Regions from separate parts of the Streptomyces sp. NPDC054841 genome, predicted to be linked through region 4. Evidence: predicted binding sites of a transcription regulator. Region 4 holds the regulator's gene; each other region holds the start of a gene.
The links. The regulator HrcA, encoded in region 4, represses chaperone genes, less so after heat shock. The targets are predictions, from matches to a motif close to TTNGCACTCNGNNNNNCNGAGTGCNAA.

Region 1 (5,674 bases), on a different contig from region 4:
GCTCGGCGTGCTCGGCTCCGGTGGCATGGGGCGCGTCTACCTCGGCACCACGTCGGGGCACTACGCCGCGATCAAGCGGGTGCTGCCCGCCTTGGCCGAGGACAAGGACTTCCTCCGCCACTTCGGGCACGAGCTCGACAATCTGGCCAGGCTGCCGGCCGGGGTCAGCGCACGGATGCTCGCCAGTGATCGCACCGCGCAACCGCCGTGGTTCGCCACCGAGTACATCCCCGGAATCACCCTGAGCGAGGCGGTACGGCTGCACGGCGGCCCGCTGCCCCCCGACGCCCTCTGGCGGCTGCTGCGCGACGCAGCGTCCGGACTGACCGCGGTGCACGCGACCGAGATCGTGCACCGGGACCTCAAGCCCTCCAACGTCATGCTGACCCTCGACGGCGTGACACTGATCGACTTCGGGGTGGCGCGGGCCGCCGACCAGAGCAGGCTGACCAGGACCGGAATGGCCATCGGGACACCCGCGTACATGGCTCCGGAACAGGCCGTCATGGACCGGCAACTGACCGGCGCCGCCGATGTGTTCGCACTCGGCAGTCTCCTCCTGTACGCGGCCAACCGCCGCCCGCCCTTCGGCGACGGGTCCGGGCCCGATCTGCTCTACCGCATCGTCCACACCGACCCGGATCTCGGGCAGCTGCCCGAGGCCGACCCGGAATTGTCCGCCGTCGTCGAGTCCTGCCTCGCGAAGGACCCCTCCGCGAGGCCCACGGCCGCCGAGCTCGTCGACCTCGCGCGGGACCACGTCCCGGCGGCGACCACCTCACCGTGGCCGATCGCCGTGACCGACCGGATCACCGAACGAGCCGCCTTCGCCGCGAACCCGCCCGTCGTGCCCGTCGCTCCCACCGCGGAGGAGAACGCGCCGGAGTCTCCCGCACCCGTGTTCCCGGACGCCGTGAAACCCGAGGCTCCCCCGGCCGACACGGCCGCCCCCGCCACCCGGAAGCCGCTCGAACGCCGCACCCGCGTGATGCTGTTCGCGCTCCCCGTCGTGGTGATCACGGGCACGACGCTGACCATCGCGCTCTCGCCGTACGACATCCTTCCGAAGAGCGCAGGCCCGGGCGCCTCGACGCCGACGGCCACCGTCTCGCCGTCCGAGTCGGCGGCAGGGGGCCGTTCCCCGAACCCCACGGCGCCGTCGTCCCGCCCGCCGGGCTCCAAGCCGGGAGCGAGCGGCGCGCCGCCGTCCGCCTCCGGCGCACCGGGAAACGGCGGTACGGGAGACGGTGCCGGAACCGGAACCGGAACCGGAACTGGAACCGGAAGCGGAAACGGATCCTCGGGTTCGACCGACTCCGGCGGTACCGGCACCTCCGGCGGCTCGAACAACTCGGTGGGCGGTTCGGGGGGTTCGGGCGGAGACCTGCCGCCCGCACCCTCGGGTACGTACCTCCTGAGGAACGCCTCCGACAGCCGCTGCCTTGCGGAGTCCTCATCCACCTACGGGGGCGCCGACGTCACGGCCCAGGTGTGCGGCGAGCCGGCGCACAACGGGGCCACGAACTATTACAAGTGGACTTACTCGGCGATTTCGAGCACCACCTTCAGGCTCGTCAGTGAAGGCGTCGGCAAATGCCTCGTGTCGAGGGGCTACGCCGGGCTCGCGATCGAGACCTGCAACGGATCCGAAGCCCAGTCCTGGCAGATCCGCAACAAGACCTCGAAGGGCCACACCCTCGAGAACACCGCCGAGAAGCGCTGCCTGATGATGTCCGGCTTCAGCATGGGCACGACGGCCTGCAACTCCTCGGAGACGGCACAGCTCTGGCGCAACTCCTAGGACTGCGCGCCTCCGGGCTCCGGCAGCGCGTCGCGGTCTTGGCGCAGTAGCGGTTCCGGGCGCCCCGGGGCGCGCCCGGCAACGCCCGAGGGCGGCACCCCCCTGGGAGTGGGGGTGCCGCCCTCGGTCTCAGGACGGTTGATCAACCAGGGGTCGATCAGAAGTCCATGTCACCGCCCGGCATGCCGCCCGGAGCGGCCGCGGCGGCCTTCTCCGGCTTGTCGGCGATGACGGCCTCGGTGGTGAGGAACAGCGCGGCGATGGAGGCCGCGTTCTGCAGGGCGGAGCGCGTCACCTTCGCCGGGTCGATGATGCCCTCGGCGATCAGGTCGACGTACTCGTTGGTCGCGGCGTTGAGGCCGTGACCGGTCGGCAGGTTGCGGACCTTCTCCGCCACGACGCCGCCCTCGAGGCCGGCGTTGATCGCGATCTGCTTCAGCGGGGCCTCGAGGGCCAGCTTCACGATCGCGGCACCCGTGGCCTCGTCGCCCGTCAGGTCGAGCTCGAGCTTCTCGAAGACCGAGGATGCCTGCAGCAGGGCCACGCCACCACCGGCGACGATGCCCTCCTCGACGGCCGCCTTCGCGTTGCGAACGGCGTCCTCGATGCGGTGCTTGCGCTCCTTGAGCTCGACCTCGGTCGCGGCGCCGGCCTTGATGACGGCCACGCCGCCGGCCAGCTTCGCGAGGCGCTCCTGGAGCTTCTCGCGGTCGTAGTCCGAGTCGCTGTTCTCGATCTCGGCGCGGATCTGGTTGACCCGGCCGGCGACCTGGTCGCTGTCACCGGCACCGTCGACGATGGTGGTCTCGTCCTTGGTGATGACGACCTTGCGGGCGCGGCCCAGCAGGTCCAGGCCGGCGTTCTCCAGCTTGAGGCCGACCTCCTCGGAGATGACCGTGCCACCGGTGAGGATGGCGATGTCGCCGAGCATGGCCTTGCGGCGGTCACCGAAGCCCGGGGCCTTGACGGCAACGGACTTGAAGGTGCCACGGATCTTGTTGACGACCAGGGTCGACAGGGCCTCGCCCTCGACGTCCTCGGCGATGATCAGCAGCGGCTTGCCCGACTGCATGACCTTCTCCAGCAGCGGGAGCAGGTCCTTCACCGAGGAGATCTTGGAGTTGACGATCAGGATGTACGGGTCGTCCAGGGACGCCTCCATACGCTCCATGTCGGTGGCGAAGTACGCCGAGATGTAGCCCTTGTCGAAGCGCATACCCTCGGTGAGCTCCAGCTCCAGACCGAAGGTCTGGGACTCCTCGACGGTGATGACGCCTTCCTTGCCGACCTTGTCCATCGCCTCGGCGATGAGCTCACCGATCTGGGTGTCGGCGGCGGAGATGGAGGCGGTGGAGGCGATCTGCTCCTTCGTCTCCACGTCCTTGGCCTGCTCGAGCAGGGCGCCGGAGACGGCCTCGACGGCCTTCTCGATGCCGCGCTTCAGAGCCATGGGGTTGGCGCCGGCCGCCACGTTGCGCAGGCCCTCGCGGACGAGCGCCTGGGCGAGAACGGTCGCGGTGGTCGTACCGTCACCGGCGACGTCGTCCGTCTTCTTGGCGACTTCCTTGACCAGCTCGGCGCCGATCTTCTCGTACGGGTCCTCGAGCTCGATCTCCTTGGCGATGGAAACACCATCGTTGGTGATCGTGGGGGCGCCCCACTTCTTCTCGAGGACGACGTTCCGGCCCTTGGGGCCAAGGGTGACCTTTACGGCGTCGGCGAGCTGGTTCATCCCGCGCTCGAGACCGCGCCGTGCCTCCTCGTCGAACGCGATGATCTTGGCCATGTGAAGTGGTCCTCCCGGACTGGGGTGGATTTCTCCGGACCGCGCTCGGCGCCCGCGACGGACGGCCTGCATGCCTTGTGGTTCCTTGCCCCACCTGGCCTGCGGACCTCACCGACCCGGTCCATAGTTGTCACTCTCACTCGTAGAGTGCTAACGCCAATGATTAGCACTCGGGCCTGGAGAGTGCAAGCGGCTTCGAAGAAGCCTCGATGAGGGGTGGCGGTCGGGTGACGGGAGGGAGCAAGCGGCTTCGAGGCCTCGGCGAGGGTGACGGGAGCGCGCAAGCGGCTCTCGCGGATCGCGGAGGACGACAGGCACACGGACGCGGACACGCCGGAGGGCCCGTACCCACCGGGTACGGGCCCTCCGTCACGTTGCTGCAGTCGGTCGGCGCTTCAGCCGGCCAAACGGACCATGTCCGCCTGCGGCCCCTTCTGACCCTGCGAGATCTCGAACTCGACCCGCTGGCCCTCCTCCAGGGTGCGGTAACCGTCCATCTGGATCGCGCTGTAGTGGACGAAAACATCCGCACCACCGTCGACCGCGATGAAGCCGTACCCCTTCTCCGCGTTGAACCACTTGACGGTGCCCTGAGCCATGCCTAACTCCCCTATTACTGGCCCTTGCACAGGACCGCACTTCGCGGACCCGGGTCAGACCTCGCCCACTGACAGGTGTGAGCGTGCGCCGGAACGCGTCGACCGCGGCTGAATGTATCTGTCCAACTGCCCTCTGCAACAGGTCAATCGGACGAGAATTCTGGGCAGGGCCGAAAGGACGATCCCCTTGAATTCACTGGTTTCCCGGGCAAGTCGGGCCCACCAAAGCGCGCATAAGCCGCATCGAAGTCGAACACTTTGGCTGCTTCTTGTCGCGCTCGGGCGCATTCTCATATGCGTCTGGCACAAGCAGTGGAGGGGACTTCCCAACTCTACCGCGCTCAACCATGCAGAATTGCCCCCTCCGCTTAGCTTGCGGAGGGGGCAATTCTGTTAACAATGCGTGGCGATCACGGCTCCGGCACGGCGCCCGACGGTCAGCCTCCGGAACTGTGCCGGATGGTCAGCCTCCGTGCCGGATGGTCAGCCTCCGGCACTGCGCTGAATGGTCAGCCTCCGGCGACGGCCGGGATGATCGAGACGCCCGCGCCGTCCGGCGTGGCCGTCTCCAGGCCCTGCTCGAAGCGGACGTCGTCGTCGTTGACGTACACGTTCACGAAACGGCGCAGCTTGCCCTGGTCGTCGAGAACCCGCGCCGCGATGCCCGCGTGGTTCTTCTCCAGGTCGGCGATGACCTCGGCGAGGGTCACGCCCTCCGCCGGGACCTCGGCCTGGCCGCCGGTGTAGGTGCGGAGGATGGTGGGGATGCGGACGTTGACGCTCATGCGAGGCCAGCCTCTCGGAAAGAGTCCAGGTTGGGGCGGATGACAGCGGACATACCCGTCGTGGGGGCCACCGCGTCGAGGGTCTTCAGGCCGTCACCCGTGTTGACGACGACCGTGGTGAGGGACGGGTCGATGACGCCTGCCTCGATCAGCTTCTTCGCCACGCCGAGCGTCGTGCCGCCGGCGGTCTCCGTGAAGATGCCCTCCGTGCGGGCCAGCAGCTTGATCGCGTCCACGATCTGCTCGTCGGTGACGTCCTCGACGGCTCCGCCGGTGCGCCGGCAGATGTCCAGGACGTACGGGCCGTCGGCCGGGTTGCCGATCGCCAGGGACTTCGCGATGGTGTCGGGCTTCTGCGGCCTGACCACGTCGTGGCCGGCCTTGAAGGCCACGGACACCGGGGAGCAGCCCTCGGCCTGGGCGCCGAAGATCTTGTAGGGCCTGTCCTCGACGAGGCCCAGCTTGATCAGCTCCTGCAGACCCTTGTCGATCTTGGTGAGCTGGGAGCCGGAGGCGATGGGGATGACGATCTGGTCGGGGATCCGCCAGCCGAGCTGCTCGCAGATCTCGTACGCGAGCGTCTTCGACCCCTCGCCGTAGTACGGGCGCAGATTGACGTTGACGAAGCCCCAGCCCTCGCCCGCCGGGTCGCCGATGAGCTCGGAGCAGAAGCGGTTGACGTCGTCGTAGTTGCCCTCGATAC
Region 2 (5,674 bases), on a different contig from region 4:
GGCCGCCAAGCGCTGGGGGCTGAAGGAGACGCCGCTGGCCGCCCCTCCGCCGCCCGCCAAGAAGCCGAGGATCGCCACGCGCAAGGGATTCGAGGTCGACGACCCCGACGGACTGCCGCCCGTCTTCACGACCGTGCCGACCAATCGGAAGGTCGTCTTCCTGACGATCGACGACGGTGCGGAGAAGGATCCCGAGCTGCTGGAGATGATGAGCGAGCTGCAGATCCCCTACAGCGCGTTCCTCACCGACTACGTCGTACGCGACGACTACGGCTACTTCAGGAAGATGCAGGACAGCGGCGTCGCCCTGCACAACCACACCCTCAACCACCGCTACCTGCCGGGTCTCTCGTACGCGAAGCAGAAGAAGGAGATCTGCGGGCAGCAGGCGATCCTCGAAGAGCAGTACGGAGAGCGGCCCCGGCTGTTCCGCCCGCCGTACGGCAACTACAACGAGGACACCCTGCGGGCGGCGAAGAAGTGTGGGATCAAGGCCGTGCCGCTGTGGGCGGCGGAGGCGTTCCCGGATCACATGGAGTGGCGGGAGCCGGACCGGGACCTCCACCCCGGCGACATCATCCTCACGCACTTCCGCGGCAAGGACGTCTGGAAGGGATCCATGGCCGACATGGTCCGCAACGTCATGAAGATCGTCACCGCGCAGGGATACGCGGTGGCACGGCTGGAGGACTACGTATGAGGTGCGCGCACCGGCCGCCGGCCGTCATGGTGGCGGCTGGTGCGCCGGTCGCGTGCGTGCGCGGCCCCGCCGGGTGTGCGGCGCCGTCCGTCGACCCGGTCGAACGGCTCGGCCGCGAGGCGGCCCAGAAGGTCACGCCCGCCGTGTCCGGGGCACTCGCCGCCCACCGGACGTCCGCCGCACCCGCAGCGCCCCGGGCGCTTCTCGTCCGCCCGGGTCGGCCGCCTTCGCGCCCGTGACAACGGCCGGGCCACGGTATCGACCGTGCGGCGGGCGTGGCGGGCCCGGATCGAGGGACATGTTCGTAGGGTCGTACGGAACGCGGCGCCGCATCCGCGCGTTGTCCGTATCGAGATCGAGTTCGAGCTTCGAGACCGAAGTTGAGTTCGAGCTTCGAGACCGAAGTTGAGTTCGAGATCGAGTTCGGGATCGCGATCCAGATCGAACCGTCCGTCGTGGTCCCGCGGGCGCGCCGCGCAGTGAATTGGCACTCCGCTTGACCGAGTGCTAATCGCAGTCATAGTCTCGGCTCTGGCACTCCCCACCGGAGAGTGCCAACACAGCGACGGGCAGGTCCGGCACCCGCGACGACGGATCCACCTGGTCGCCACCTCAGACAGTTAAACCCCGTGAGATCTCCGAAGGGGGAGGTCGGATCGTGACGACCACCAGCTCCAAGGTTGCCATCAAGCCGCTCGAGGACCGCATTGTGGTCCAGCCGCTCGACGCCGAGCAGACCACGGCCTCTGGCCTGGTCATCCCGGACACCGCCAAGGAGAAGCCCCAGGAGGGCGTCGTCCTGGCCGTGGGCCCGGGCCGCTTCGAGAACGGAGAGCGCCTGCCGCTCGACGTCAAGACCGGCGATGTCGTGCTCTACAGCAAGTACGGCGGCACCGAGGTGAAGTACAACGGCGAGGAGTACCTCGTCCTCTCGGCCCGCGACGTGCTCGCGATCGTCGAGAAGTAGGTCGGACCTCCGGGGTTCGCCCCCCGGAAGACTCCGTACCAGGCAGTTTTGCTTGAGCCGCGCCCCTGGCCCCCGCGTCGTAAGAAGCCGGGTGGCCCGGGGCGCGGTTCGTTTTGAGAGGACTTGAGAAGCTCCATGGCGAAGATCCTGAAGTTCGACGAGGACGCCCGTCGCGCCCTCGAGCGCGGCGTCAACAAGCTTGCCGACACGGTCAAGGTGACGATCGGCCCCAAGGGTCGCAACGTCGTGATCGACAAGAAGTTCGGCGCCCCCACCATCACCAACGACGGTGTCACGATCGCCCGTGAGGTCGAGATCGAGGACCCGTACGAGAACCTCGGCGCCCAGCTGGTGAAGGAGGTGGCGACCAAGACCAACGACATCGCTGGTGACGGCACCACCACCGCCACCGTGCTCGCCCAGGCCCTGGTCCGCGAGGGTCTGCGCAACGTCGCCGCCGGTGCCTCCCCGGCCGCCCTGAAGAAGGGCATCGACGCCGCGGTCAAGGCCGTCTCCGACGAGCTGATCGCCACCGCGCGTCCGATCGAGGAGAAGTCCGACATCGCCGCCGTCGCCGCGCTGTCCGCCCAGGACCAGCAGGTCGGCGAGCTCATCGCCGAGGCGATGGACAAGGTCGGCAAGGACGGTGTCATCACCGTCGAGGAGTCCAACACCTTCGGTCTGGAGCTGGAGTTCACCGAGGGCATGGCCTTCGACAAGGGCTACCTCTCCCCGTACATGGTGTCCGACCAGGAGCGTATGGAGGCCGTCCTCGACGACCCGTACATCCTGATCAACCAGGGCAAGATCTCCTCGATCCAGGACCTGCTGCCGCTGCTGGAGAAGGTCATCCAGGCGGGTGGCTCCAAGCCGCTGCTGATCATCGCCGAGGATGTCGAGGGCGAGGCGCTCTCCACCCTCGTCGTCAACAAGATCCGCGGCACCTTCAACGCGGTCGCGGTCAAGGCCCCCGGCTTCGGTGACCGCCGCAAGGCGATGCTGCAGGACATGGCCACCCTCACCGGTGCCACGGTCATCGCCGAGGAGGTCGGCCTCAAGCTCGACCAGGCCGGTCTGGACGTGCTGGGCAGCGCCCGCCGCGTCACCGTCACCAAGGACGACACGACGATCGTCGACGGCGGCGGCAACTCCGAGGACGTCCTCGGCCGCGTCAACCAGATCAAGGCCGAGATCGAGACCACGGACTCCGACTGGGACCGCGAGAAGCTCCAGGAGCGCCTCGCGAAGCTGGCCGGCGGCGTGTGCGTGATCAAGGTCGGCGCCGCCACCGAGGTGGAGCTGAAGGAGAAGAAGCACCGTCTGGAGGACGCCATCTCCGCGACCCGCGCCGCGGTCGAGGAGGGCATCGTCTCCGGTGGTGGCTCCGCGCTCGTCCACGCCGTGAAGGTGCTGGAGGGCAACCTCGGCAAGGAGGGCGACGAGGCCACCGGTGTCGCGGTCGTCCGCCGCGCCGCCGTCGAGCCGCTGCGCTGGATCGCCGAGAACGCCGGCCTCGAGGGCTACGTCATCACCGCGAAGGTGGCGGAGCTGGAGAAGGGCAACGGCTTCAACGCCGCGACCGGCGAGTACGGCGACCTGGTGAAGGCCGGCGTCATCGACCCGGTCAAGGTCACGCGCTCCGCGCTGGAGAACGCCGCGTCGATCGCCTCCCTGCTGCTCACCACCGAGACCCTCGTGGTGGAGAAGAAGGAAGAGGAGCCGGCGGAGGCGGGCCACGGCCACGGCCACGGTCACTCCCACTGAGCCATCGGGCCCACTGACCCGTTCAGGGCTTGAGAAGGCCCCCGTTCCCGGAGAGGGAACGGGGGCCTTCCCCGTGATGCGCCGATGACGCGCCGATGGTGTGCCGCCGCCAGGTGTCCGCCGCGGCTTCCTCTCCAGCGCCGCTTCCTCTCCGGCGCCGCTCCATGTCCGATGCTGCTACATGTCCAGTGCGCCGATCTGTCCCATCAGCCCGAGCCGGTCGTACTGCCACCAGCCCTCGCAGATCATGCCCTCGTGGAGCAGGTGGGTCGTCGTACCGGTCATGGACACCTGCTTGCCGGTGGCCGGTATCCCCAGGAACTCGCCCTTGTGCGTGCCGTTCCAGGTCCAGCGCGTGCACACCCGGTCGCCCTCGGCGATCTGGTCCTCGATGGTGAAGGTGAAGTCGAAGCCGTCCCGCCACATCCCGATCTCGCGGCGGAGTGCCTCGAGACCGATCAGGTCCTGCGCGTTGGACGGGTCGTGGTCGCGGTAGTCCCTGGTGAGCAGTCCGTCGAGGGCCGCGGGGTCACCGGCGAGGGCGTCGGTGAAGAACCTGCCGCAGGTGTCCTTGCTCAGCTGCTCGTCGCGGATGACGTCCAGGTCGGTGAAGGTCGGCAGGCCGTCGCAGAGAGCCACCATCTCCTGGAAGATCCGGTCCGTCTCGGGCAGGTTCGAGTTCCTCATCGCATCCTCGTACGAGGGGAACTCGACGATCTCTATGACGTGCGTCGCGTCGGAGCGGTCCGTGGCGACGAGACTGTGGGTGGCGGTGCGCTTGCCCTTGGTCTGTTCGACCCAGGTGTCCATGAGCTGGTTGAGCTCGTCGACACGATCCGTTTTACAATCGATCAATTGTACGAATGTCATGGTGTCTCCCGGGCGGGTGGGTCGCTGGGCCGGATACCCCCATTTTAGTGAGAATGGGCTAATTGTCTGCTCGGTGAGAATCGGGTAATTGTCCGTCTAGGCCGACCGGTTCAGCGCCGCCGGAACGACCTGGTCGGCAAAGGGCCGGCCCAGCGCGTAGCGCTCCACCTCGTCCAGCGCCAGATCGGCCATCCGGTGCAGCTCACGGCCGAGCGAGCCCGCGACATGCGGGGTCAGCAGGACGTTCGGCAGCTCGTACAGCGGGGAGTTCGCGGGCGGCACCTCGGGCTCGGTGACATCCAGTACGGCGTCGAGACGACCGGAGACAAGCGCCGTGAGCAGTGCGTCCGTGTCCACCAGCGAGCCGCGCGCGGTGTTGATCAGGGTCGCCCCGTCCGGCATCAGTGCCAGCTGGCGGGCGCCGATCATCCGGCGGGTTGCCGGGACCTCGGGTGCGTGGACGGTGACGATGTCGCTGCGCGAGCAGAGCACGTCCAGCGGGACCACCTCGGCCCCGAGCAGCGCCGCCTCGGCGGCGTCCGCGTACGGGTCGTACAGCAGGACCTGCAGATCGAACGGGCGGAGCAGCTCGATGACACGGCGGCCGATCCGGGACGCGCCGACGACGCCGACCGTACGGCCGTAGTTGCCGGCTCCGTCGAGCTCGTGGCGCCAGTCGTGCCGGGCGCGCAGCTCGCGGTATCGGCGGCGGCTGTGCAGGACCCGCTTGTTGGCGAAGAGGATCGCGGCGAGCGTGTACTCGGCGACGGGCAGCGCGTTGGCCGCGGCGGCGGAGGTGACGGCGATGCCGCGGTCCCAGCAGGCCTGGGTGATGTGGTGCTTGACGGAACCCGCGGCGTGTACGACGGCACGCAGGCGCGGGGCGGCGTCCAGGACGCGCTCGTCGAGCGGGGTCGCTCCCCAGCAGGTCAGCAGCAGCTCCGCCTCGGCGAGTGCGGCCGCGACGGCGGGGGAGGGGGTGGTCAGGTCATGGGCGACGAGGTGGGGATCGGTGCGCGCCAGTGCCGCGAGGCGGGCGCGATGGGCATCGGTGAGCAGACGGTCGGCGATGCCGGGACCCATCGCGAGCAGCAGGGACGGCCCACTGCCCGCGGAATTGTCAGTGGCGGGGTGCATGGTGGAAGTCGGACTCCTCGTTGGTCACTTGGGGTCAACGGGCGGGCTGCTCGGCGGGTCACGTCTGCGCGTCTGCGGTCACTTGACGCTGCCCGCGGTCAAACCCGCCTCCGCCCACGCCCCGTCGCCCGGCATCCGGGTTCACTCACTGACGCTCGCCCACGGACGGGCCGAGGTCCGCGCCCATCTCGTCACCGGGGCGCCCGACGGCACCTCCGTACGCCAGACCGGCTGGG
Region 3 (5,674 bases), on a different contig from region 4:
CGTATGCCCTGGCAGGAACAGGTGCTGATGTCGTGGGCGGGGCTGCGCGGCGCCGTACCCATCATCCTGGCGACCATTCCCCTGGTGCCGCACATCCAGGGCAGCGAGCGGATCTTCAACATCGTCTTCGTGCTGGTCGTCGTCTACACGCTGGTACAGGGGCCGACGCTGCCCTGGGTGGCGAAGGCGCTACGGCTCGGCGAGGGCCCCGAGGCTGCGGACCTGGGCATCGAGTCGGCCCCGTTGGAGCGGCTGCGCGGACACCTGCTGTCGGTCGCGATCCCGGACGGGTCCCGGATGCACGGCGTGGAGGTCGGGGAGCTGCGGCTGCCCGCCGGGGCCGCGGTCACGCTCGTCGTACGCGAGGGCAAGAGCTTCGTGCCGCTGCCCTCGACCGTGCTGCGGCGCGGCGACGAGCTGCTGGTGGTGGCGACGGATCCGGTACGGGACGCGGCCGAGGCGCGGCTGCGGGCGGTGGGCCAGGGCGGAAAGCTTGCGGGGTGGCTCGGGACCGGGGGGACGAGGAGGACCGGGGGCTCCAGGAGCGCTGGAGGAACCAGGGGCATCTGAGGCGCCTGGGGGATCAGCGCTCCTGAGGGAACACGACTCCTGAGTTCCGGACGGACCTGGTGGGACCTGGACGGGGGACGGACCTGGACGGAGGACGGACCTGGACGGACCCGGACGGACCTGGAGGGGACTTGGAAGGACCAGGGGCTCCTGAGACTCCGGGACTCCACGGCTCCACGGCTCCGGGCTCCACGGCTCCGGACGCCACGCGAAGCGAACCTCCGGTTAATCGCAGGTACAGATCTGGATGCGTCGGCAATTTCACAGGCGGGCCCTGCTCCACCCCTGTACCATCAAGGCACACTGATCGACCAACTCTGCCTGACGCAGAGCTGGCGCGACCGTATGGCGGCCGAGTGTCCCCCCTCAGTGGGTCCCGGTATCTACCGCAGTTCCGCGCAAGAGGACAGCTCTCGGCGGCTCCCGACACCCAGGGGAGCGCTACCAGGCGGCAGAAAGGCAAGGACCGTGGCGTCCACGGTCGCTTCTGGCACGTCTTCTGACACGCCCGGCTTCGGCACCTCCAACTCCGGGGCGTCCGGCTCCCGCACGTCCGGCTCCCGCACGTCCGGCTCCGGCGCATCCGGCCGGCGCCCTGGCTACGGACAACTGCTCCGCACCCCTGGAGCCTGGACGTTCCTGCTTCCCGGATTCGCTGCCCGGCAGCCGTTCGCGATGCTCACCATCGGCATCGTCCTGCTCGTGCAGCACACCACCGGTTCGTACGGGAGCGCCGGCGCCGTCGCCGCCGTCACCGGTGTCTCCATGGCGCTCTTCGCCCCCCAGAGCGGAAAGCTCGCCGACCGCTTCGGCCAGCGGGCCGTCCTGATCCCCGGCGTCCTCGTGCACGCCGCTTCCGTGAGCGTGCTGACCGCGCTGGCGCTCGCGGACGCTCCCCTGTGGGCGCTCTTTGCCGCGGCCGTGCCGACCGGTGCCTCCGTCCCGCAGATCGGCCCCATGGTGCGGGCCCGCTGGGCGGCGAGGCTCGGGGGCTCGCCGCTGATGCCGACGGCCGCGGCCTTCGAGTCCGTGACCGACGAGTTCACCTTCGTGGTCGGGCCGGTCCTGGCCACCGCCCTGTGCACCGGCGTCCACCCGGCCGCCGGTCTGATCGCCGAGGCCGGGCTCACGCTGGCCGGCGGTCTGCTGTTCGCGGCCCAGCGCCGCACGCAGCCCGCGTACGGACGTCCGGCTGCTCATGAGCGCACGGAACACGCCTCCGCGCTCTCCGTGCCCGGTGTACGGGTCCTGGCCGTGGCCTTCCTGGGCATCGGCTCGGTCTTCGGCGGCATGCAGGTCTCGCTGACCGCGTTCGCGGAGGAGATCGGGCAGCCCGGAATGAACGGACTGCTGTACGGACTCTTCGCGGCCGGCAACATGCTGGCGGGCATCGCCGTCGGCGCCATCGCCTGGAAGTCCGGTCCCCGCCGTCGCCTGGTGCTCGGCTACGCGGGCCTGACGGTCGCCGCGTCCCTGCTGTGGGCGGCACACTCCGTGGTACTGCTCGGCGCACTGGGTCTGGTCGTGGGCGTGTGCATCGCGCCCGCGCTGATCAGCGGCTTCACGCTGGTCGAGCCGCTGGTGCCGGCGTCGGCCCGTACCGAGGCCTTCACCTGGCTGACCGGCGCCGTGGCGCTGGGCCAGGCCGGTGCGGTGACGGTCGCCGGACGACTGGCCGACGCACACGGCGCGAGCACCGGATTCCTGGTGCCGCTGGTGGGCACCGCGCTGGCTCTGGTCACTCTGCTGGCCCTGCGGTCGCGGCTCGCGCCTCCGCGCGCGACCCTCACGGTCGCGCGCGGCGCGGTCTACCGCGATCGCGTCGCGGTAGGTGAGATGTGACGTCGTATCCGTATGGCGGAATACGTCACTGTGACTCCTCCGCCATATCTTGGCGGCTTCTCACTCGGGTCCGTAGATCCTCATGACGGCCAAGCCCTGACCGCTGCCCGCAGACAGGTGACGAATGTTACTCCGGCCACCTGTAATCACGGGCTAAAATGGATAACTGTTAGCACTCATCGAGTGAGAGTGCCAGGAGGAAGACAAGTGCCGACCTACCAGTACCAGTGCACCGAGTGCGGCGAGGGCCTCGAGGCGGTGCAGAAGTTCACCGACGATGCCCTGACCGTATGCCCGAACTGCCAGGGACGCCTCAAGAAGGTGTTCTCGGCCGTCGGCATTGTCTTCAAGGGCTCCGGCTTCTACCGGAACGACAGCCGCGGTGCGTCGTCGAGCAGCACGCCGTCGTCGTCCTCGTCCGCCGGGTCGTCGACTTCGTCCTCGTCCTCGTCGTCGGCGTCGTCCGCGAGCACGAAGTCGTCTTCGTCGGACTCGAAGCCGGCGGCGTCGAGCTCCTCCAGCTCCTCCAGCAGCGGTACGACGGCTGCCTGATCCTCGCTTGCCAGGGGCCCCACCGTCTTCGGACGCCGGGGCCCCTGGGCGTATTCCGGCGCCAGTTCGCGCGCGGCTACTGTGATCGCCATGGCCAACGCAGAGAGCGCGCAGCGCGCGGAGATCGGTGTGATCGGCGGCTCGGGTTTCTACTCGTTCCTGAAGAACGTGACCGAGGTCGAGGTACCCACGCCGTACGGCAGCCCGAGCGATTCCCTGTTCTTCGGCGAGATCGCCGGCCGCCGGGTCGCGTTCCTCCCCCGGCACGGACGTGATCACCGCCTCCCTCCGAGCCGCATCAACTACCGCGCCAATCTGTGGGCCCTGCGGTCCGTCGGTGTGCAGCAGGTGCTGGGGCCGTGCGCGGTGGGCGGGCTGCGTGCGGAGTACGGGCCGGGCACCCTGCTCGTCCCGGACCAGCTGGTGGACCGTACGAAGGCCCGCGCCGACACGTTCTACGACGGTGAGCCGCTGGCGAACGGGGAGGTGCCGAAGGTCGTCCATGTGTCGCTGGCCGACCCGTACTGCCCGTCGGGGCGCTCGGCGGCGCTGGCTGCGGCGCGCGGGCGGGACTGGGAGCCGGTCGACGGCGGGACGCTGGTCGTGGTCGAGGGCCCGCGCTTCGGGACCCGCGCCGAGTCGCGCTGGCACGCGGCGATGGGCTGGTCCGTGGTCGGGATGACCGGGCACCCCGAAGCCGCGCTCGCCCGTGAGCTGGAGCTCTGCTACACGTCGATGACGCTGGTGACGGACCTCGACGCGGGGGCCGAGACGGGTCAGGGCGTCTCCCACGAAGAGGTCCTGAAGGTCTTCGCCGCAAATGTCGACCGACTGCGGGACGTCCTCTTCGACACGGTGGCCGGGCTGCCGGCGAACGGGGAGCGCGACTGCCTGTGCAGGAGCGCGCTGAACGGGCTGAAGACGGGGATAACGCTGCCGTAGCCGAGATGCCGCAGTGAAGATGCCGCGGCGGGGACGACGTAGCGGGGATGCCGTATCGGGCTGACCTATCGGAGTTGCTGTGGGGATGCCCAGCGGGATGCGGCATCCGGATGCCGTTTCGGGATGCCGTTTCGGGATGCCGCGGCGGGGACGAGGCATCGGCTGACGGTGCTGGCCACCCTTCAGAGTGAGCCAGTTGTCCACAGGCCGGGGGCTGTCCACAGGGCCCAGCGGGGCGGCGCGTGAGCGGGGATCGTGAGGTGCGTGCGGTGCGCTCGGTGCGTGCGGGCGTTCGGTGGGAGCCAATTGCGGCTCGCGCCGCTCGCACGACACCTGCGCCACCTACGTGTCCTACGACTCCCACGACTCACGACAGGCGGTCACGACGATGTCGACGCTCTCTTCCTGCGGACATGCACGTTCTGGGCCGATGGCCCTTCCCGCGGCGCCGGCCCCGGAGCCGCGCGGGGTGGCCGCGTTCGCCCCGCTGAGGGTGCGGGGCGGGCGCCACTGGCAGCGGATGAGGCTGCGGCGCGTGATGCGGCGCAGGCGGCGCGCACTGGCGGCCGGGCTGGCCGTGACGGCTGCGGCGCTGGCCGCATGGGGGCCGCGCGCCCCGGTCGACGCGGGGGCGCGGGATGAGCCGGGCGCGCTGCCCCGGCACGCATCGCGGCCGGTGGACATCGTGTCCGCGCCGGTTCGTATCGCGGACGCGGAGACCGTCCGGCTGCTGGAGCCGGGCGACCGTGTGGACGTGATCGCGGCCGCCAACTCCCCGGTGGGCGCGGGCTCCGACGCGCACATCGTCGCGACGGGCGCCCGGGTGGCAGAAGTTCCCGGGGCCCGCAGGGGTTCTCCGGACCACGAGACCTTGCCGGACGACGCGGCTCCCGCGGACGGAAAGGCTTCCCCGGACGGAAAGGCTTCCCCGGACGGCACGACCTTCACAGATCCCGGCAGCGAGGCTGTCCCGGACGGCGAGGCTTTCGCCGACGGCGAGGCTTTCCCTGGCGGAGGTGCGTTGATTGTGCTGTCGGTCCCCCGCCCCGTCGCGGCAGCACTGGCCGGCGCGGGAGCGACGTCCCGTCTGGCGGTGACGCTGTGCTGACACGCACGCGAGCGCGAGAGCGGGCAGGATTCGGGCTGCGGCGCGCCCTGGCCTCACGGGCGGGCGGTCGGAGTCAGAGGCCCGGCCGGAGTCAGAGGCTCGGCCGGAGTCAGAGGCTCGGCCGGAGTCAGAGGTGGTGCGGCGGCTTCTCGTCGAGGAAGCGCGCGAGATCGGCGGCGCTTCCGCCGCTGCTCGGAGGCCGCTCGCCCCACCCGCGGTCCGTATCGTCCGAGGACTGTTGGTCCAGCGGATCGTCGAAGATCAGCGCCGGCGTAGGAAACGGCTGCTGCCGGGGCTCCTCCGCATCGCGCGGTCCGGGGGTGGGGGCGGTGCTCATGCGTCAAGACTACGCCGGGGGCAGCAGGGCTCACCGGTCCTGCGGATCGACCAGCCAGAGGCCGAGGACCACCAGGAACGACAGCACGAGGAACCCAGCACCCCACCAGGCGGTGCCGGTGTCCCCCTTCATCCACTCGTCGACGATGACGGTCAGCCCCCAGAGCTGGCCGACGACGACGGAGAGGACCAGGGCCAGGCGTGCGGTGAGCTTCGACGAGCGTTCGGGTTCCTGCTCGGATCCGGCCCCGGGGCCCGGTCCGGTGTGCCGGATCCGCGGGTCGCCGTAGCCACTGGTGGGGCGGATCTGCGGATAGCGCTCGT
Region 4 (5,674 bases):
TCGGCGCCCTCCTCGTGCAGGACGGCGGCGAAGTCCGCTTCGGCGAGAAGTCGCACAACCTGCTTGGTCGTCGCGGCGTCCGCGACCTCCGGGAAGCGCAGCCGGCGCGACTGCTTGCCCGCCTCGCGCGCCGTGGCACGCCACTTGGCGAGGGACTTGGCGCCGCGGTCGCCCTTCCACTGCGTGATGCAGCGGGCGGCGGCCCACGGCACGATCGCGTCGACCCCGGTCTCCGTCATGGTCTCGACGGCGAGTTCGCCGCGGTCGCCCTTGGGAAGCGCCTGGACGACGGTGATCCGGGGCGAGGGCTCGCTCTCCGTGCGTACCTCGGTGACGGTGACGTCGAGACGGTCCTTGCCCTCGACGGCGGCGACGGTGCCGTAGGCGCCGTTGCCCGCGCCGTCCGTCAGCACGATCTCCTCGCCGACGCGGAGCCTGCGTACGGAGACGGCGTGCCGTCCCTCGGGGCCGTCCAGGGTGACGGTGCCGGGGGTGACGCGGTCGACGACGAACACCGGGGCGGTCATGAGGCACTCCGCAGGGCGAGAGCGGCGCTCGCAGCGCCCAGTTCGGCGGCGAGCACCTCGACGAGCCGCCCGGCGGGCAGGTCGCGGGCCATCCGGTGGCCCTGACCGGCCCAGAGGGCCATGCCCTGTGGGTCGCCCGCCTTGGCCGCGGCCTTGCGCAGACCGGTGGTGAGGTGGTGCACCTCGGGGTACGCGGCGGGCGCGTACCGTCCGTGCTCACTCATGAACCGGTTGACCAGGCCGCGGGCCGGGCGTCCGGAGAAGGCGCGGGTGAGTTCGGTGCGGGTGAACAGCGGATTGGTCATGGCCTGCTTGTGCAGCGCGTTCGCCCCGGACTCGGGGCAGACGAGAAACGCGGTGCCGAGCTGGGCCGCGTCGGCGCCCGCGGCCAGCGCGGCGGCGATCTGGCTGCCGCGCATCAGTCCGCCGGCCGCGACGATCGGGAGCGGTACGGTCTCCCTGATCAGCGCGATCAGTGCCAGCAGCCCGATCCCGCCGCCATCGGTGGCAGGGTCGTCGCGGTGCGTGCCCTGGTGGCCGCCCGCCTCGATGCCCTGGACACAGATGGCGTCGGCGCCCACGCTCTGTGCGGCCTGTGCCTCCTCGGGCGTGGTGACGGTCACGACGGTGAGCGTCCCGGCGCGCTTGAGGGCGTCCAGGGCCTGCCGGGTGGGGCAGCCGAAGGTGAAGGACACGAGGGGTACGGGGTCGTCGCGCAGGATCGCCAGCTTGGCCTCGTACCCGTCGTCCCGTCCGGCCTCGGGGTCGCCGAGCGGCGTCTCGTACCAGCTCACCTCCCCGGCGAGCTGGTGCCGGTACACCTCGACGGCGGCCGGGTCGGCGTAGGGCGGCTGGGGCATGAAGAGATTGACGCCGAAGGGGCGGCCGGTGAGCCCGCGCACCTGTTTGATCTCCTGGTACATGCCGTCCGCGGTCTTGTACCCGGCGGCCAGGAACCCGAACCCGCCGGCCTCGGACACGGCAGCGACGAGCTCGGGACAGGAAGCGCCACCCGCCATGGGGGCCTGCACGATCGGGTAGCGGCAGAGATCGGTCAGCGCGGAGGACATGCCCGCATGGTGCCACGTCCCGACGGCGCGACCGAATCCGGCGCGGGACGGCCCGCGTCCGCCCCCGGCGGGACGGGGGTGCGGCGTGAAGCGGCCTCGCCTGCCCCGGGAGACGGGGACGGCGTGAAGCAGCCTCGCCTGCCCCGGGAGACGGGGACGGCGTGAAGCAGCCTCGCCCGGGCGGCGAGGGGTTACGGTGCGAAGCGCCTGCGCCTGCGCCTGCGCCTGCGCCTGCCAAGGGGAACGGGGCCGTAAGCCATAGCTCCCGCCCCGGAAATGGACGAGAGGCCGTGACGCGAAGCGCCCGCACCGGCCCGGCCGGAACGAGCGGCGTGGCGCGAAGCTGCCCGCGCCTACCCGAGCGGAACGAGGACTCGCGCGGTGCGAAGCGCCCGTGCCTCCCCAGGGGGAACGGGGGCCGTCAGGCCCCCGTAACTCCCGCCCCGGGGGGAGCCAGGTGAGTGGGGTTCCCCCTCACCTACCGTTGAACGCGTCCTTGAGGCGGGAGAACAGTCCCTGCTGCCCCGGCTGGAACTGCCCCATCGGCCGCTCCTCGCCCCGCAGCTTCGCCAGCTCCCGCAGCAGCCGCTCCTGCTCCGGATCCATCTTCGTCGGCGTCATCACCTCGACGTGGACGATGAGGTCACCACGCCCGCCGCCCCGCAGATGCGTCACACCGCGCCCGTGCAGCGGGATCGACTGCCCCGACTGCGTGCCCGGACGGATGTCGACCTCCTCCATGCCGTCGAGCGTCTCCAGCGGCACCTTCGTGCCGAGCGCGCCCGCCGTCATCGGGATCGTCACCGTGCAGTGCAGATCGTCGCCGCGCCGCTGGAAGACGGGATGCGGCAGCTCGTGGATCTCGACGTACAGGTCGCCTGCCGGGCCGCCGCCGGGGCCGACCTCGCCCTCGCCCGCCAGCTGGATCCGGGTGCCGTTGTCGACACCGGCCGGGATCTTGACCGTGAGAGTGCGACGCGACCGCACCCGGCCGTCGCCCGCGCACTCGGGGCACGGAGTGGGGACCACGGTCCCGAAGCCCTGACACTGCGGGCAGGGGCGGGAGGTCATGACCTGCCCGAGGAAGGACCGGGTGACCTGGGAGACCTCACCGCGGCCGCGGCACATGTCACAGGTCTGGGCGGAGGTACCGGGAGCCGCTCCCTCGCCCGAGCAGGTCGTACACACGACGGCCGTGTCGACCTGGATGTCCTTCGTCGTCCCGAAGGCCGCCTCGCTGAGCTCGACCTCCAGCCGGATCATCGCGTCCTGACCGCGCCGCGTCCGCGACCTCGGCCCGCGCTGGGACGCCGTTCCGAAGAAGGCGTCCATGATGTCCGAGAAGTTGCCGAAGCCGCCCGCGCCGAAGCCACCGGCCCCGCCCCCGCCGCCCGCGGCGGAGAGCGGGTCGCCACCGAGGTCGTAGACCTGCTTCTTCTGCGGGTCCGAGAGCACCTCGTACGCGGCGTTGATCTCCTTGAAGCGCTCTTGCGTCTTCGGGTCCGGATTCACGTCCGGGTGGAGCTCACGCGCCAGCCGCCGGAAGGCCTTCTTGATCTCGTCCTGCGAAGCGTCGCGGCGTACGCCCAGCACGGCGTAGTAGTCGGTGGCCACTTACGACTCCGCCAGGATCTGTCCGACGTAACGTGCCACTGCGCGTACCGCTCCCATCGTTCCGGGGTAGTCCATGCGGGTCGGTCCGACCACGCCGAGTTTGGCGACTGCCTCGTCGCCCGAACCGTAGCCGACCGCGACCACGGACGTGGAGTTGAGGCCCTCATGGGCGTTCTCGTGCCCGATCCGTACGGTCATGCCCGAGTCCTTGGCCTCGCCAAGCAGCTTCAGCAGGACGACCTGCTCCTCCAGCGCCTCCAGGACGGGCCGGATGGTCAGCGGGAAGTCATGGCCGAAGCGCGTCAGATTGGCGGTGCCGCCGATCATCAGCCGCTCCTCGGTCTCCTCCACGAGCGTTTCGAGGAGGGTCGAGAGCACCGTCGAGACCGTGCCCCGGTCGTCCAGCTCGAACGACTCGGGAAGATCCTGCACCAGCTGCGGCACGTCGGTGAAGCGACGGCCCACCACCCGGCTATTCAGCCGGGCCCGCAGATCCGCCAGCGAGGTCTCACCGAACGGCGCCGGGCAGTCCACGTGCCGCTGCTCGACCCGTCCGGTGTCGGTGATCAGCACCAGCATCAGCCGCGCCGGAGCCAGCGCCAGAAGCTCCACATGCCGCACGGTCGAGCGGGTGAGGGACGGGTACTGGACGACCGCGACCTGCCGGGTCAGCTGCGCGAGCAGCCGTACCGTGCGCGCCACGACGTCGTCGAGGTCGACGGCCCCGTCCAGGAAGTTCTGGATCGCGCGCCGCTCGGGGGAAGACAGCGGCTTGACGCCCGCCAGCTTGTCCACGAACAGGCGGTAGCCCTTGTCCGTCGGAATCCGTCCGGCGCTGGTGTGGGGCTGGGCGATGAACCCTTCCTCCTCCAGCACCGCCATGTCGTTGCGCACGGTGGCCGGCGAGACACCCAGCCGGTGCCGCTCGGTGAGGGCCTTGGAACCGACGGGTTCCTCCGTCCCGACATAGTCCTGGACGATGGCGCGCAGCACTTCGAGTCTGCGTTCACTGAGCATCGCGCACACCTCCAGCTGTGATTCCTCGGCGGTCCGTCGGTCCTGCCTGGCACTCACTGCGGCTGAGTGCCAGTCTTCCCCCGGGCCAGTGTACGGCGGGGAGGTACGCCCCTAGCAAGGGCGATCGGACACGCTACCGCCCCGCGGACCGGCAAGACGTCGCTGGTCGCCCGGGATAGCGTCGCCGTATGGACGTCAGTTGGGAAGACTTCGGATGGGAACGTCTCGGCCACGGAGTGGGCCGGCGCCGCATGCCTGTCTGGGACGCCACCATCGGTCTTGTCGTCGGAGAGACCGCGGCCCTGCTGTACGACACGGGCTCCACGCTCCGTGAGGGCGCCGAGCTGCGCACCCAGGCCGAGGCCCTTCTCGGCGGCCGCCGTGTGACGCATATCGCGCTCAGCCACCCCCATTTCGACCATGTCTTCGGCACGGCGGCGTTCTCGGCGGTCCAGGTGTACGGCGCGGTCGGCATCGACGAGCTGCTCGTCCGCCAGCGGGACGTGCTGCGCGACGACGCGATCCGCCACGGTGTGACGCCTGCCGACTCGGCGCAGGCCACGGACGTGCTGGTGCGGCCGCAGCACACCGTCTCCGACCGGTGGACCCTGGACCTCGGTGGCCGCCAGGTCCTGCTGGTGAACGCCGGACCGGGCCACTCCGGCCACGACCTCGCCGTACTGGTGCCCGGCACGGCTGCTGACCCGGAGATTGTCTTCTGCGGCGACCTGGTCGAGGAGTCGGGCGACCCCCAGGCGGGCCCGGACGCGGCCCCCTCCCGCTGGCCGGCGGCCCTGGACCGGCTGCTCGCGCTGGGCGGAGAGGACGCGGTGTACGTACCGGGGCACGGGGCGGCGGTGGACGCCGCCTTCGTACGCGCTCAACGGGATGAGCTGGCCCGGCGGTTCGGGGTGTCGTAGCGTCTGCGGAATGCGCAGTTACAGCCCCGACCTGACCCCACCGTGGAAGCGGTCCGCCCCCGTGCCGGAGGTCCCGGCCGAGCCCGATCTCGTCGTCGAGGAGGTCACGACGGGCTTCTGCGGCGCGGTGATCCGCTGCGAGGCGGGGACGGTGACGCTGGAGGACCGCTTCGGCAAGCACCGGGTCTTCCCGCTGGAGCCGCGCGGATTCCTGCTGGAGGGGAAGGTCGTCACGCTGGTCCGGCCGTCCTCCGGTGCTCCGGTACGGCCCACCCGTACGGCCTCCGGTTCGGTCGCCGTCCCCGGCGCACGGGCCCGGGTCGCCCGCGCGGGCCGCATCTACGTGGAGGGCCGCCACGACGCCGAGCTGGTCGAGAAGGTGTGGGGCGACGACCTGCGCATCGAGGGCGTGGTCGTCGAGTACCTGGAGGGCGTCGACGACCTCCCGTCCATCGTCGCGGACTTCTCCCCGACGGCGGACGCCCGTCTGGGCGTCCTCGTCGACCATCTGGTCCCTGGCTCCAAG

Region 1: groL (chaperonin GroEL) is a predicted target of HrcA. The motif match lies at 3,715-3,741, and genes of this name have one in related genera.
Region 2: groES (co-chaperone GroES) is a predicted target of HrcA. The motif match lies at 1,185-1,211, and genes of this name have one in related genera.
Region 3: ACWGI8_RS08110 (FmdB family zinc ribbon protein) is a predicted target of HrcA. The motif match lies at 2,582-2,608, and genes of this name have one in related genera.

What each region holds. Positions count from the first base shown of each region.
Region 1 is NZ_JBSGZO010000072.1:17,052-22,725, forward strand. It holds gene ACWGI8_RS13170 (protein kinase domain-containing protein) at 1-1,801, shown strand, start outside; gene groL (chaperonin GroEL) at 1,959-3,587, opposite strand; gene ACWGI8_RS13180 (cold-shock protein) at 3,983-4,186, opposite strand; gene ACWGI8_RS13185 (MoaD/ThiS family protein) at 4,696-4,971, opposite strand; gene thrC (threonine synthase) at 4,968-5,674, opposite strand, start outside.
Region 2 is NZ_JBSGZO010000067.1:125-5,798, forward strand. It holds partial or broken gene ACWGI8_RS12475 (polysaccharide deacetylase family protein) at 1-700, shown strand, start outside; gene ACWGI8_RS12480 (hypothetical protein) at 697-939, shown strand; gene groES (co-chaperone GroES) at 1,359-1,667, shown strand; gene groL (chaperonin GroEL) at 1,803-3,431, shown strand; gene ACWGI8_RS12495 (ester cyclase) at 3,609-4,301, opposite strand; gene ACWGI8_RS12500 (hydroxyacid dehydrogenase) at 4,398-5,438, opposite strand; gene ACWGI8_RS12505 (hypothetical protein) at 5,437-5,674, shown strand, end outside.
Region 3 is NZ_JBSGZO010000036.1:11,639-17,312, reverse strand. It holds gene ACWGI8_RS08120 (potassium/proton antiporter) at 1-570, shown strand, start outside; gene ACWGI8_RS08115 (MFS transporter) at 1,180-2,412, shown strand; gene ACWGI8_RS08110 (FmdB family zinc ribbon protein) at 2,620-2,964, shown strand; gene ACWGI8_RS08105 (S-methyl-5'-thioadenosine phosphorylase) at 3,055-3,906, shown strand; gene ACWGI8_RS08100 (hypothetical protein) at 4,337-5,014, shown strand; gene ACWGI8_RS08095 (hypothetical protein) at 5,142-5,351, opposite strand; gene ACWGI8_RS08090 (hypothetical protein) at 5,382-5,674, opposite strand, start outside.
Region 4 is NZ_JBSGZO010000035.1:24,756-30,429, reverse strand. It holds gene ACWGI8_RS07990 (16S rRNA (uracil(1498)-N(3))-methyltransferase) at 1-527, opposite strand, end outside; gene ACWGI8_RS07985 (nitronate monooxygenase) at 524-1,597, opposite strand; gene dnaJ (molecular chaperone DnaJ) at 2,072-3,211, opposite strand; gene hrcA (heat-inducible transcriptional repressor HrcA) at 3,212-4,228, opposite strand; gene ACWGI8_RS07970 (MBL fold metallo-hydrolase) at 4,417-5,148, shown strand; gene ACWGI8_RS07965 (DUF3097 domain-containing protein) at 5,159-5,674, shown strand, end outside.